One region of the Kitasatospora sp. NPDC101157 genome, then DNA from elsewhere that is predicted to be linked to it. Evidence: riboswitches for the same ligand, from Rfam matches in the RefSeq annotation. Region 1 holds a riboswitch; each other region holds the start of a gene.
What was found. Region 1 has a riboswitch for thiamine pyrophosphate ahead of ACIRVF_RS16100 (purine-cytosine permease family protein). Riboswitches for the same ligand answer to the same signal wherever they lie in the genome.
Positions count from the first base shown of each region.

Region 2: linked by a shared signal. The riboswitch ahead of thiO (glycine oxidase ThiO) and the one ahead of ACIRVF_RS16100 (purine-cytosine permease family protein) in region 1 are both predicted to bind thiamine pyrophosphate.
Region 3: linked by a shared signal. The riboswitch ahead of thiC (phosphomethylpyrimidine synthase ThiC) and the one ahead of ACIRVF_RS16100 (purine-cytosine permease family protein) in region 1 are both predicted to bind thiamine pyrophosphate.

Region 1 covers NZ_JBIWPL010000006.1:218,044-221,463, forward strand. The annotation lists gene ACIRVF_RS16095 (S1C family serine protease) at 1-1,063, opposite strand, end outside; TPP riboswitch at 1,270-1,418, shown strand; gene ACIRVF_RS16100 (purine-cytosine permease family protein) at 1,489-2,829, shown strand; gene ACIRVF_RS16105 (glycerophosphodiester phosphodiesterase) at 2,942-3,420, shown strand, end outside.
Region 2 covers NZ_JBIWPL010000004.1:34,118-37,537, forward strand. The annotation lists gene ACIRVF_RS09875 (Rv2175c family DNA-binding protein) at 1-194, opposite strand, end outside; gene ACIRVF_RS09880 (NAD(P)/FAD-dependent oxidoreductase) at 228-1,436, opposite strand; TPP riboswitch at 1,540-1,652, shown strand; gene thiO (glycine oxidase ThiO) at 1,656-2,831, shown strand; gene thiS (sulfur carrier protein ThiS) at 2,828-3,067, shown strand; gene ACIRVF_RS09895 (thiazole synthase) at 3,071-3,420, shown strand, end outside.
Region 3 covers NZ_JBIWPL010000020.1:141,031-144,450, forward strand. The annotation lists gene thiC (phosphomethylpyrimidine synthase ThiC) at 1-1,557, opposite strand, end outside; TPP riboswitch at 1,552-1,686, opposite strand; gene ACIRVF_RS31255 (DUF5326 family protein) at 1,910-2,110, opposite strand; gene tenA (thiaminase II) at 2,291-2,959, opposite strand; gene ACIRVF_RS31265 (cupin domain-containing protein) at 2,978-3,295, opposite strand.

The DNA.
Region 1 (3,420 bases):
CGCTGGGCAGCGCCTTCTGCGCGATGCTCGCGATGGAGCCGGGGGCGGGCTCGTTCTTCTGGGTGTTGCTGGCCTGGACGGTGGTGCTGCGGTGGTCGTCGGCCGAGGTGCTGCTGTTGCTGTGGCCGGTGGCGACCACGCCGATCGCACCGCCCGCGACACCGGCGACCAGCGCGACCGCGGCGAGCAGGGCCACCAGGCCGCCGCGCTTCTTGCGCGGGCCGCCGGGGCCGGTCGGGCCGCCGGGGTAGTCGGCCGGGTAGCCGAGCGGGCCGTTCGGGCCGCCGGGGTGGCCGGCACCGCCGGAGGCGGCGTCGTGGGCGCCCCAGCCGCCGAGCGGCTGGCCGGCACCGAAGGGGTGGTGGCCGTGCGGGGCGGGCCCGCCGACGGCCGGGGTGCCGTACGGCTCCTGGGCGTTGGCGGCCGGAACGCCGTACGGGTCCTGGGCACCGGAGGCGGGCACGCCGTGGGCCGGGGTCGCGTACGGGTTGGTGCCCGGCGGCACGGCGGGCGCGGCCGGAGCGGCGGCCTGCGCGGCCACGGCCGGAGCTGCCGGGGCGGCCGGGGCGGCCACCGCCGGGGCGGGCGCGACGGGCGGCGCGGGCGGCAGGACCGGCGGCGGGGCGTCGATGTAGCCGGTGACCGGGTCGACCGCCGGCTCCTCGACGGCCGGCGCCGCCGGGGTCTCCGGGGCGGGGACCTTGGTGAAGGCGACGGTGGGCTTGTGGCCGCCCCCGGCCGGAGCCTCGTCCGCCACCGGTGCCTCGGCCGCCGGCTCGGCCGCCGGCGCCGGGACCCGGCTGAACGCCATGGTCGGCTTGTGACCGCTGTCGGGGGCCGCCGGAGCGCCGTCGACCGGAGCACCGCCCGCCGCCTGCGCCTCGTCCGCCGCCGGTGCCTCGGCCGCCGGCTCGGCCGCCGGCGCGGGGACCCGGCTGAACGCCATGGTCGGCTTGTGACCGCCCTGAGCGGTGCTGTCGGAAGCGGCGCCTGCCGCCTCCTGGGCCCCGGCGGGCTGCTCCCCCTGCGGCCCGGTGGGCCCAACCTCGCGCTCGGTGCTCACGGACGACCTCCATAGCTGACAGAACCAAGGACCATAGTTTTTCGCACCGTCGATTCGATTGCCGTAAGGACCCCTCTGAAGAACTCATAAGAATCCTTAGCCGCCGCCGACGGCCGGGGCTCCCCACCCCCGCCGGCATCCCGCGATGCGGACCGCGCACCCGCGGCCTTTGGCGTTCGCACCCGTGCCGGTTAGCCTGTCGCTCCAAACTGACACGCGGGAGCTTGGACCCACCAGGCTGAGAGTGCGCATGTCGACGGTACGCCAGGCGAGCGACAGGCCGACCGTCGAGGGGGCGCTGACCGCCGGAACCTGTCCGGGTAATGCCGGCGTAGGGAGTATCGGCCATGCCGCCTGCTTCGTCATCCTCTTCTTCGGGTGCGCCCGAGTCCAAGGATTTCTCCGCCCTTCCCCCTGTCCCGGCCGTGGCCACCGCACTGCTCGACCACCGGGTCGAGGCGCCGCTGGTGCTGGACACCGAGCCGCCGCGCACCCTGCGTTTCCGGGACCACTTCGCGCTCTGGATGAACCTGGGCGTCAGCCTGATCGGCTTCTCGACCGCGGCGACGGTGCTCGGCGAGAAGGGCAGCGAGCTGTCGCTGGCCGCCGCGGTGACCGCGATCGTGGCCGGTACGGCCGTCGGCACCGCGATGCTCGGCGTGGCCGCCCTGATCGGTGCCCGCACCGGCGCCCCCGCGATGGCCAACCTGCGCGGGCTGTTCGGCACCCGGCTGTCCTACCTGCCGACCGTGCTGAACATCGTCCAGTGCATCGGCTGGGGCGTGTTCGAGCTGCTGACCATCGCGGCGGGTGCGCAGACCGTCGCCCACACCACCGGCTACCGCTGGCTGTTCGTGCTGCTCGCGGGCGCGCTGACCACCGCCCTGACGATCTGGCCGCTGGGCTCGATCGCGGTGCTGCGCCGCTTCGTGGCCGGGGCGGTCGCGGTCGCGATGGTGTACTTCACCGTCCAGCTGGGCCGGCAGGGCGTGCCGGACCCGGGAGCGGGCAACTGGCACGGCTTCCTCGGAGCCACCGACGCGATGATCGCGGTGTCGATCTCCTTCGTCCCGATGGCCGCCGACTACACCCGGCACTCGCGCACCCCGCGCTCGTCGTTCTGGGGCAGCTTCTCCGGCTACACCGTCGCCCAGGTCTGGTGCTACGTGCTCGGCCTGATGGCGCTGCTGCAGTCCGACGGCGACCCGAGCCGGATCTTCGACTCGTTCCTCGGCGTCTGGGCCGGCTGGCTGTTCCTGCTGGTGCTGGTGCTGCGCGAGACCGACCAGTCCTTCGCCAACGTGTACTCGACCGCGATGTCGCTGCAGAACCTGCTGCCGCGGGTGGACCGCCGGGTGCTGAGCGGCGGGATCGGCGTGCTGACCACCGTGCTGGCGCTGCGGATCGACCGGTTCACCGACACCTACAGCAACTTCCTCGGCCTGATCGGCTCGGTGTTCGTGCCGCTGCTGGCGGTGCTGGCGGTGGACTACTTCTTCGGCGCCGGCCGGCACGGCTGGGACCTCTCCGAGCGGGCGCCGTCCCGCTGGCTGATGCTGCTGCCGTGGGTGCTGGGCTTCGCCGTCTACCAGTTCATCGCGCCGACCGCGGTGGCCGGCTGGTGGGTGGACTTCTGGACCTCCGCCCAGGAGGCGCTGCACTTCACCCCGCAGGAGTGGACCTCCGCCTCGCTGTTCGCCTTCCTGGTCCCGGCGCTGGCCACCTGGGCGCTCACCCCGCTCACCCGCCGCACCTCCCGGGCCTGAGACGGCGCCCGACCGCGGCGGCGCACCCCGGCGGACCGCGGAGGCGGAGCCGGCCCCACAGGTTGGGACCGGCTTCGCCTCCGCGACACCTGCGCCCCCTATCGTGGGGCCCGTGACCAGCCCAGACCTGCCCCCGGCGGCGGCGCGCACCGCGCCCTCCGTCCAGGTGATCGCCCACCGCGGTTCCTCCCACGCGCTGCCCGAGCACACCCTCGCGGCCTACCGGCGCGCGCTCGACGAGGGCGCGGACGCCGTCGAGTGCGATGTCCGGGTGACGGCCGACGGCCACCTGGTCTGCGTCCACGACCGCCGGATCCGACGGGTCTCCAACGGCCGCGGCACCGTCTCCGCGATGACCCTCGCCGAGCTGGAGGCGTACGACTTCGGCGCCTGGAAGACCGGGAAGCCCAGCACCGACCCCGAGCTGCGCGGCGTGCTGCGGCTGGAGCGGCTGCTGGAGCTGGTGGTGGACTGCGGCCGCCCGGTGGACCTGGCGATCGAGACCAAGCACCCGGTGCGGTTCCGCGGCCGGGTCGAGGCCGAGCTGCTGCGGATGCTGGAGCAGTACAAGATCGGCGCGGCCCGGGAGGG
Region 2 (3,420 bases), on a different contig from region 1:
ACCAACCCCGGGCCGTCGATGAACGCCGCAGGGATCTGCAGCGACTTGTTCGGCCCCCGCCGGACGGCGATCAGCTCGCCCCTCTTGACCATGTTCCGGACCTCGGTGACCAGCACCCCCCACTGCTCGGAGATGTCGGGGAGGTACATCCACTCGGGGACCAGGGCTTCAATCTTGCTTTCGATCTCGCTCACGCCACCAGACTGCCACCTCGGCGCGGCCCGGCGCTAAGCGGTGGCCCCCCTGAGCGCTGCCTTGAGCGCGACCGACGGGTCCGCCGCCAGGGCCGGGTCCACCGCCGCCCCGCGCTCGATCAGCTTCCGGCCCTGGGTGAGGTCGCGCGGCCGGTCCACCGCGAGCAGCGCGCTGGGCACCCCGTCGCGCAGCCACAGCACCGACCAGGCGGCGTCCCGCGGGCTGCCGCGCCACAGCAGTTCGTCGCCCTCGGCGTGCCGGCCCGCGTACTGGACCATCCGCCCGAACTGCTCGGACCAGAAGTACGGCACCGGGTCGTACGGCGCGTCCGCCCCGAGCACGGCGAGGGCCGCGGCCCCGCCCGACTGCAGCGCGTGGTCCCAGTGCTGGACGGCCAGCCGGGCGCCGGAGCGGGCCGACGGGTAGCTGACGCAGTCCCCGGCCGCGAACACCCCGGGCAGGCCGGTGCGCAGCCGCCCGTCCACCACCACCGCGCCGGCGGCGTCCAGCTCGACGCCCGAGCCGGCCAGCCAGCCGGTCGCGGGGCGGGCGCCGACGCCGACCACCACCTCGTCGGCGGGCAGGTGGGAGCCGTCCGCGAGCAGCACCGCCCCGGGCTCGACGGCGGCCACGCCGACGCCGCAGCGCAGGTCGACCCCGGCCTCGGCGTACCAGGCGGCCATCGCCGCGCCGACCTCGGTCGGCAGCGCACCCGGTACCGGCGCCGGACCGGCCTCGACCACGGTGACCTCGCAGCCGGCCTGCCGCGCGGCGGTGGCCACCTCGGCGCCGATCCAGCCCGCCCCGACCAGCACCAGCCGCAGGCCGGGGCGCAGCAGCGCGCGCAGCGCCAGGGCGTCGTCCAGGGTGTGCAGCAGGTGGGCGCGCTCGGCCCCGGGCAGGACGCGCGGGACGGCGCCGGTGGCGATCACCAGGGAGTCGTACCGGAGGTCGCCGCCGTCGGTGTGCAGCACGCCGGGGGTGAGGCCGGTGGCGCGGCGGCCGGCGAGCAGCTCGATGCCGAGCCCCTCGTAGTCGATGTCCAGGGTGGTGGCGTCGGCCTTGCCGCGCAGCACGTCCTTGGAGAGCGGCGGCCGGTCGTACGGGGCGTGCGGTTCCTCGCCGACCAGGGCGATCCGCCCCCGCCAGCCGCCCTGCCGCAGCTTCAGGGCGCACTGCGCCCCGGCCAGCCCGGCTCCGACGACGACGACCACCTGGTCCGTTCCGCTCAGCTCTGCCACGCCCGTCACTGTACTCACCGGCCGGGCGGGCCCGGGCGGCCGTCCGGCCCTCGTCCGCTCCTCGTACGGCCCTTCGGCCGGGCCGACCCCCGGCGTTAAGGTGGGGGCACCACACGGGAGCCCGGCGAACCGGGCTGAGAGGCGGGCTGGCACGGCCCGCGACCGTCCGAACCTGATCCGGGTCATACCGGCGAAGGGAGAAGAGCAGCTTTGTCACGCTTGCCAACGGACAGCCGCGCCGACGTGCTGGTGATCGGCGGGGGCGTCATCGGCCTCGCCGTCGCCTGGCGCACCGCACAGCGCGGGCCGCGGAACGTGATCGTGGTCGACCCCGGCCACGGCGGGGGCGCGGCCGGGGTCGCGGCCGGGATGCTCGCCCCGGTCACCGAGCTGCAGTACGGCGAGGAGCCGCTGCTGCACCTCGGGATGGCCTCCAACCAGCGGTACGGGACCTTCGCCGCCGAGCTCACCGAGGCCGCCGGCGGCCTGGACACCGGCTACCGCCGCTGCGGCACCATCGCCGTCGCGCTGGACTCCGACGACCGCGAGGAACTGCGCGAACTGCACGCCTTCCACCAGCGGCTGGGCCTGGACTCCAGCTGGCTCACCGGCCGGGAGGCCCGCAAGCTGGAGCCGATGCTCGCCCCCGGTGTGCGCGGCGGCCTGCACGTCGCGGACGACCACCAGGTGGACCCCCGCCGGCTGCTCACCGCCCTCGTCGCCGCCTGCGAGCGGGCCGGCGTCCTGCTGCACCGGGCCGAGGCCGTCGAGCTGCTGGTCGAGAACGGCCGCGCGGTCGGGGCCCGGCTGAGCACCGACGAGACCGTGACCGCCGAGCAGGTCGTCCTGGCCGCCGGGCCGCACAGCCACCGGCTGCCGGGCCTGCCCGAGGGGGCGCTGCCCCCGGTCCGCCCGGTGAAGGGGCAGGTGCTGCGCCTCCAGGTCCCCGACGCCTACCGGCCGTTCCTCTCCCGCAACGTCCGCGCGGTGGTGCGCGGCCAGCACCTCTACCTGGTGCCCCGGGAGAACGGCGAGCTGGTCATCGGCGCGACCACCGAGGAGCAGGGCTACGACACCACCGTCACCGCCGGCGGGGTGTACGAACTCCTGCGCGACGCCCACGAGTTGGTCCCGGGCATCACCGAACTCCCGCTGCGGGAGACGGCGGCCGGGCTGCGCCCCGGCTCGCCGGACAACGCCCCGCTGCTGGGCCCTACCCCGCTGCCCGGACTGGTCGCCGCCACCGGCCACTACCGCAACGGCGTGCTGCTCACCCCGGTGACCGCCGACCTGCTCGCCGACTACCTGACGACCGGCGAAGTCCCCGAGCTGGCAAGGCCGTTCACGCCCACCCGGTTCTCCCCCGACGCCCCCACCACGAAGGCCTCCGCATGACCGAGAGCACCCCGACCGAGAGCACCCCGACCGAGATCGCCCTGACCGTCAACGGCGAGCCCCGCCGGCTGCCCGCCGCCACCACCCTCGCCGAGCTGGTGGCCACCGTCAGCGCCGCCAACACCGGTGTCGCCGCCGCCCTCAACGAGGCCGTGGTGCCGCGCAGTTCGTGGCCCGCGACGCCGCTGAACAGCGGCGACCGGATCGAGATCCTCACCGCTGTCCAGGGAGGCTGAACCATGGCCGACGACCTTCTCACCATCGCCGGGACGACCTTCTCCTCCCGACTGATCATGGGCACCGGCGGCGCGCCGAGCCTGGAGGTCCTGGAGCGCGCCCTGCTCGCCTCCGGCACCGAGCTGACCACCGTGGCCATGCGCCGGGTCGACGCCACCACCCAGGGCTCCGTCCTGGACGTGCTGACGCGCAACGGCATCCGCGTCCTGCCCAACACGGCCGGCTGCTTCACCGCCGGAGAGGCCGTGCTGACCGCCCGGCTGGCCCGCGAGGCGCTCGGCACCGACTGGGTGAAGCTGGAGGTGATCGCCGACGAGCGCACCCTGCTGCCCGACCCGATCGAACTGCTGGA
Region 3 (3,420 bases), on a different contig from region 1:
CAGGTTGAACTGGTCCTCCCAGCGGAACTCGAAGCGGGCGTCGGAGAGGGCGTCGTCCCAGGCCTGGGCGCCGGGGTGGCCCTTGGCGAGGTCGGCGGCGTGGGCGGCGATCTTGTAGGTGATCACGCCGGTCTTGACGTCGTCCCGGTTGGGCAGGCCCAGGTGCTCCTTGGGCGTGACGTAGCAGAGCATCGCGGTGCCCCACCAGGCGATCATCGCGGCGCCGATGCCCGAGGTGATGTGGTCGTAGCCGGGGGCGACGTCGGTGGTGAGGGGACCGAGGGTGTAGAACGGCGCCTCGTCGCAGATCTCCTTCTGGAGATCCATGTTCTCCTTGATCTTGTTCATCGGGACGTGGCCCGGGCCCTCGATCATCACCTGGACGTCGCGCTCCCGGGCGATCCGGCCGAGCTCGCCGAGGGTCTGCAGTTCGGCGAACTGCGCCTCGTCGTTGGCGTCGGCGATGGAGCCGGGGCGCAGGCCGTCACCGAGCGAGAAGGTGACGTCGTAGGAGGCCAGGATGTCGCAGAGTTCCTCGAAGTTGGTGTAGAGGAAGTTCTCCTGGTGGTGGGCCAGGCACCACGCGGCCATGATGGAGCCGCCGCGCGAGACGATGCCGGTCTTGCGGCGCGCGGTGAGCGGGACGTACCGCAGCAGCACTCCGGCGTGGACGGTCATGTAGTCGACGCCCTGCTCGCACTGCTCGATGACGGTGTCCCGGTAGACCTCCCAGCTCAGCTCCTCGGCCTTGCCGTCGACCTTCTCCAGGGCCTGGTAGAGCGGCACGGTGCCGATCGGCACGGGGGAGTTGCGCAGGATCCACTCGCGGGTGGTGTGGATGTTGCGGCCGGTGGAGAGGTCCATGACGGTGTCGGCGCCCCAGCGGGTGGCCCAGGTCATCTTCTCCACCTCCTCCTCGATCGAGGAGGTGACCGCGGAGTTGCCGATGTTGGCGTTGATCTTCACCAGGAAGTTGGTGCCGATGACGGCCGGTTCCACCTCGGGGTGGTTCACGTTGACCGGGATGACGGCCCGGCCGCGGGCCACCTCCGCGCGCACGAACTCCGGCTCCAGGCCCTCGCGCAGCGCCACGAACTCCATCTCCGGCGTCACCACGCCCCGCTTGGCGTAGGCGAGTTGGGTGACGGCGGCGCCACCGCGGCCGCGCAGCGGGCGGCGCGGACGACCGGGGAAGACGGCGTCCAGGTTGCGCAGGTTGCCCCCGCGCGGCGAGGTGTGCTTGATCCCGTCGTCCTCGGGGCGCGCCTCGCGGCCGTCGTACTCCTCGACGTCGCCGCGCTGGCGGATCCAGGCGTCGCGCAGGGCGGGCAGGCCGCGCCGCACGTCGGGCTCGTAGGCGGGGTCGGTGTACGGGCCGGAGGTGTCGTACAGCGGGACGGTCCGGCCGTTGGTGAGCTGCACCTCGCGGTACGGCACCCGCAGGTCCGGGCGGGATCCGTCGCGGTAGGCCTTGCGCCAGGCCGGGGTGGGATAGCCGGTGCGCTCGCTGCTGGGGGCGCTCCGGGCAGACTGCGGCTGTGCTTCGAACGTGGTCATCTGACCTCTACTCCCTACGCCGGCATTACCCGGTCAGGTTCCTGCGGTCGACGCAGCCGTCGGTCCGTCCGTCGACGTTCCGGTCAGCGCCCTCTCAGCCCGGTGCTCCGAGCTCCCGCGTCGCAGGCGGTGTTGCCTGCACATGACGCCCAACACGGTAGCGAGCCGATCGCCGCAGGTCCAGACGGTCCCCGAACGGAACCGGCCAAGGAACCGAGCGAGGCACCGGCCGCGGCACCGCCCGGGGACCTGCCCCGCGAAGCCGGCCAGGGCGGTGCAAAGGCCGAGGCCCGGCCCCCGCGGACGGGGTGCCGGGCCTCCGGGGGTGCTCCGCGCGGCGCGCGGAGCGGGGTCAGCTCTTGGCGGCCTTCTTCACCAGGATCACCACGGCGGCCGCGATGCCGACGACCACCAGCAGCTTGATCACGATGCTCAGCAGGGCGCCGACCACGCCGAACACGAAGGCGATGACGTTCCAGGCCAGCACCAGGACCAGCACCGGGATGACGATGTTGCGCACCCAGGAGGGCAGCGACTTCCAGAGCTCAGCCATGTCGGTTCCTCTTCTCCCCTCGGGCCGGCTGCCGTCCGGTGCCGCATCCCGCTTGCTTTCGATGCTTCGATCGTACGGGGGCGGGAGCGGCGGAACGAGGGCCAACGGCCCGGAGAGAACCCCGAGATCACCCCTATCCGACCCCCCGGGGCGACCCCCGAGAAACGGCGGGGGCCGGGGTCAGACCGGCCAGCGCTCCCCCCGCCAGGCGGCGTCCCAGAACATCCACTCGTAACGCGAGGTCGTCCTGAAGTGCTCGACCACCCGGCGCCGTTCGGCCGCGGACAGCTGCTCGCCGAGCCGGTCGGTGAGCGTCAGCACCCGGCGCACCACGGACTGGAAGGCCTCGTCGCCGTAGGTGGCGATCCACTTGGCGTACAGCGGGTCGGGGGGGCCCTGGGCGAGCAGCGCCTCGCCGACCCGGGCGTAGATCCAGTAGCAGGGCAGCACCGCGCCGAGCGCCTCGGCGAAGGAGCCGCCGTACACGGTGGCCAGCAGGTAGCTGGTGTAGGCCCGGGTGGTCGGCAGCACCGGTTCGGCGGCGGCCTCCTCGGCGGTGCCGCCGAAGGCGGTGAGGAACTCGGCGTGCATGCCCTGCTCGGCGGCCAGCGCGCCGACCGCGTCGTCGGCGAAGGCCCGGACGTCCTCCTCGCCGGGCGCCTTGGCGGCGCAGACGGCGAGCGCCCGGGCGTAGTCGCGCAGGTAGTGGGAGTCCTGGACGACGAAGTGGCGGAAGGCCTCGCGCGGCAGGGTGCCGTCGGTGAGGCCGCCGATGAAGGGGTGGGCGAGGATCTCGGCGTAGATCGGCTCGATCGACGCCCAGAGCTCGTCGGTGAGGCTACGGGTCATACCGGCGACCCTAAGCGCTCAGTCCTCCGGCGGGGAGAACACCACCAGCACCCGCAGTTCCTCGGTGATGTGGTGGAACCGGTGCGGGGTGCCGGCCGGGACGTACACCACGCTGCCGCGTCCGACGGTCGTGGTCTCGGCGCCGACGGTCAGCTCGGCGCGGCCGCTGATCACCTGGTAGATCTCGTCCTGGTCGTGCGCGGTCTGGGTGTCGGTGTCGCCGGGGGAGAGCGCGTACAGCCCGGCGGACATCCGCGGTTCGCGCAGGAACCGCAGGTACGCGCCGTCGTTGGCCGCCCGCTCCGCGTCCAGTTCGTCCAGCCGGAACACCTTCACCGCTGCCGTCCTCCTCCGCCTGTCGCGTCCTTCGCGTCCTTCGCCTGCGCCGCGTGCACAGCGCCCGTCGCGTCCGTCGCGTCCACCGCGCGGACCGAGGGCATTCAACACCAACTCCTCCGGGG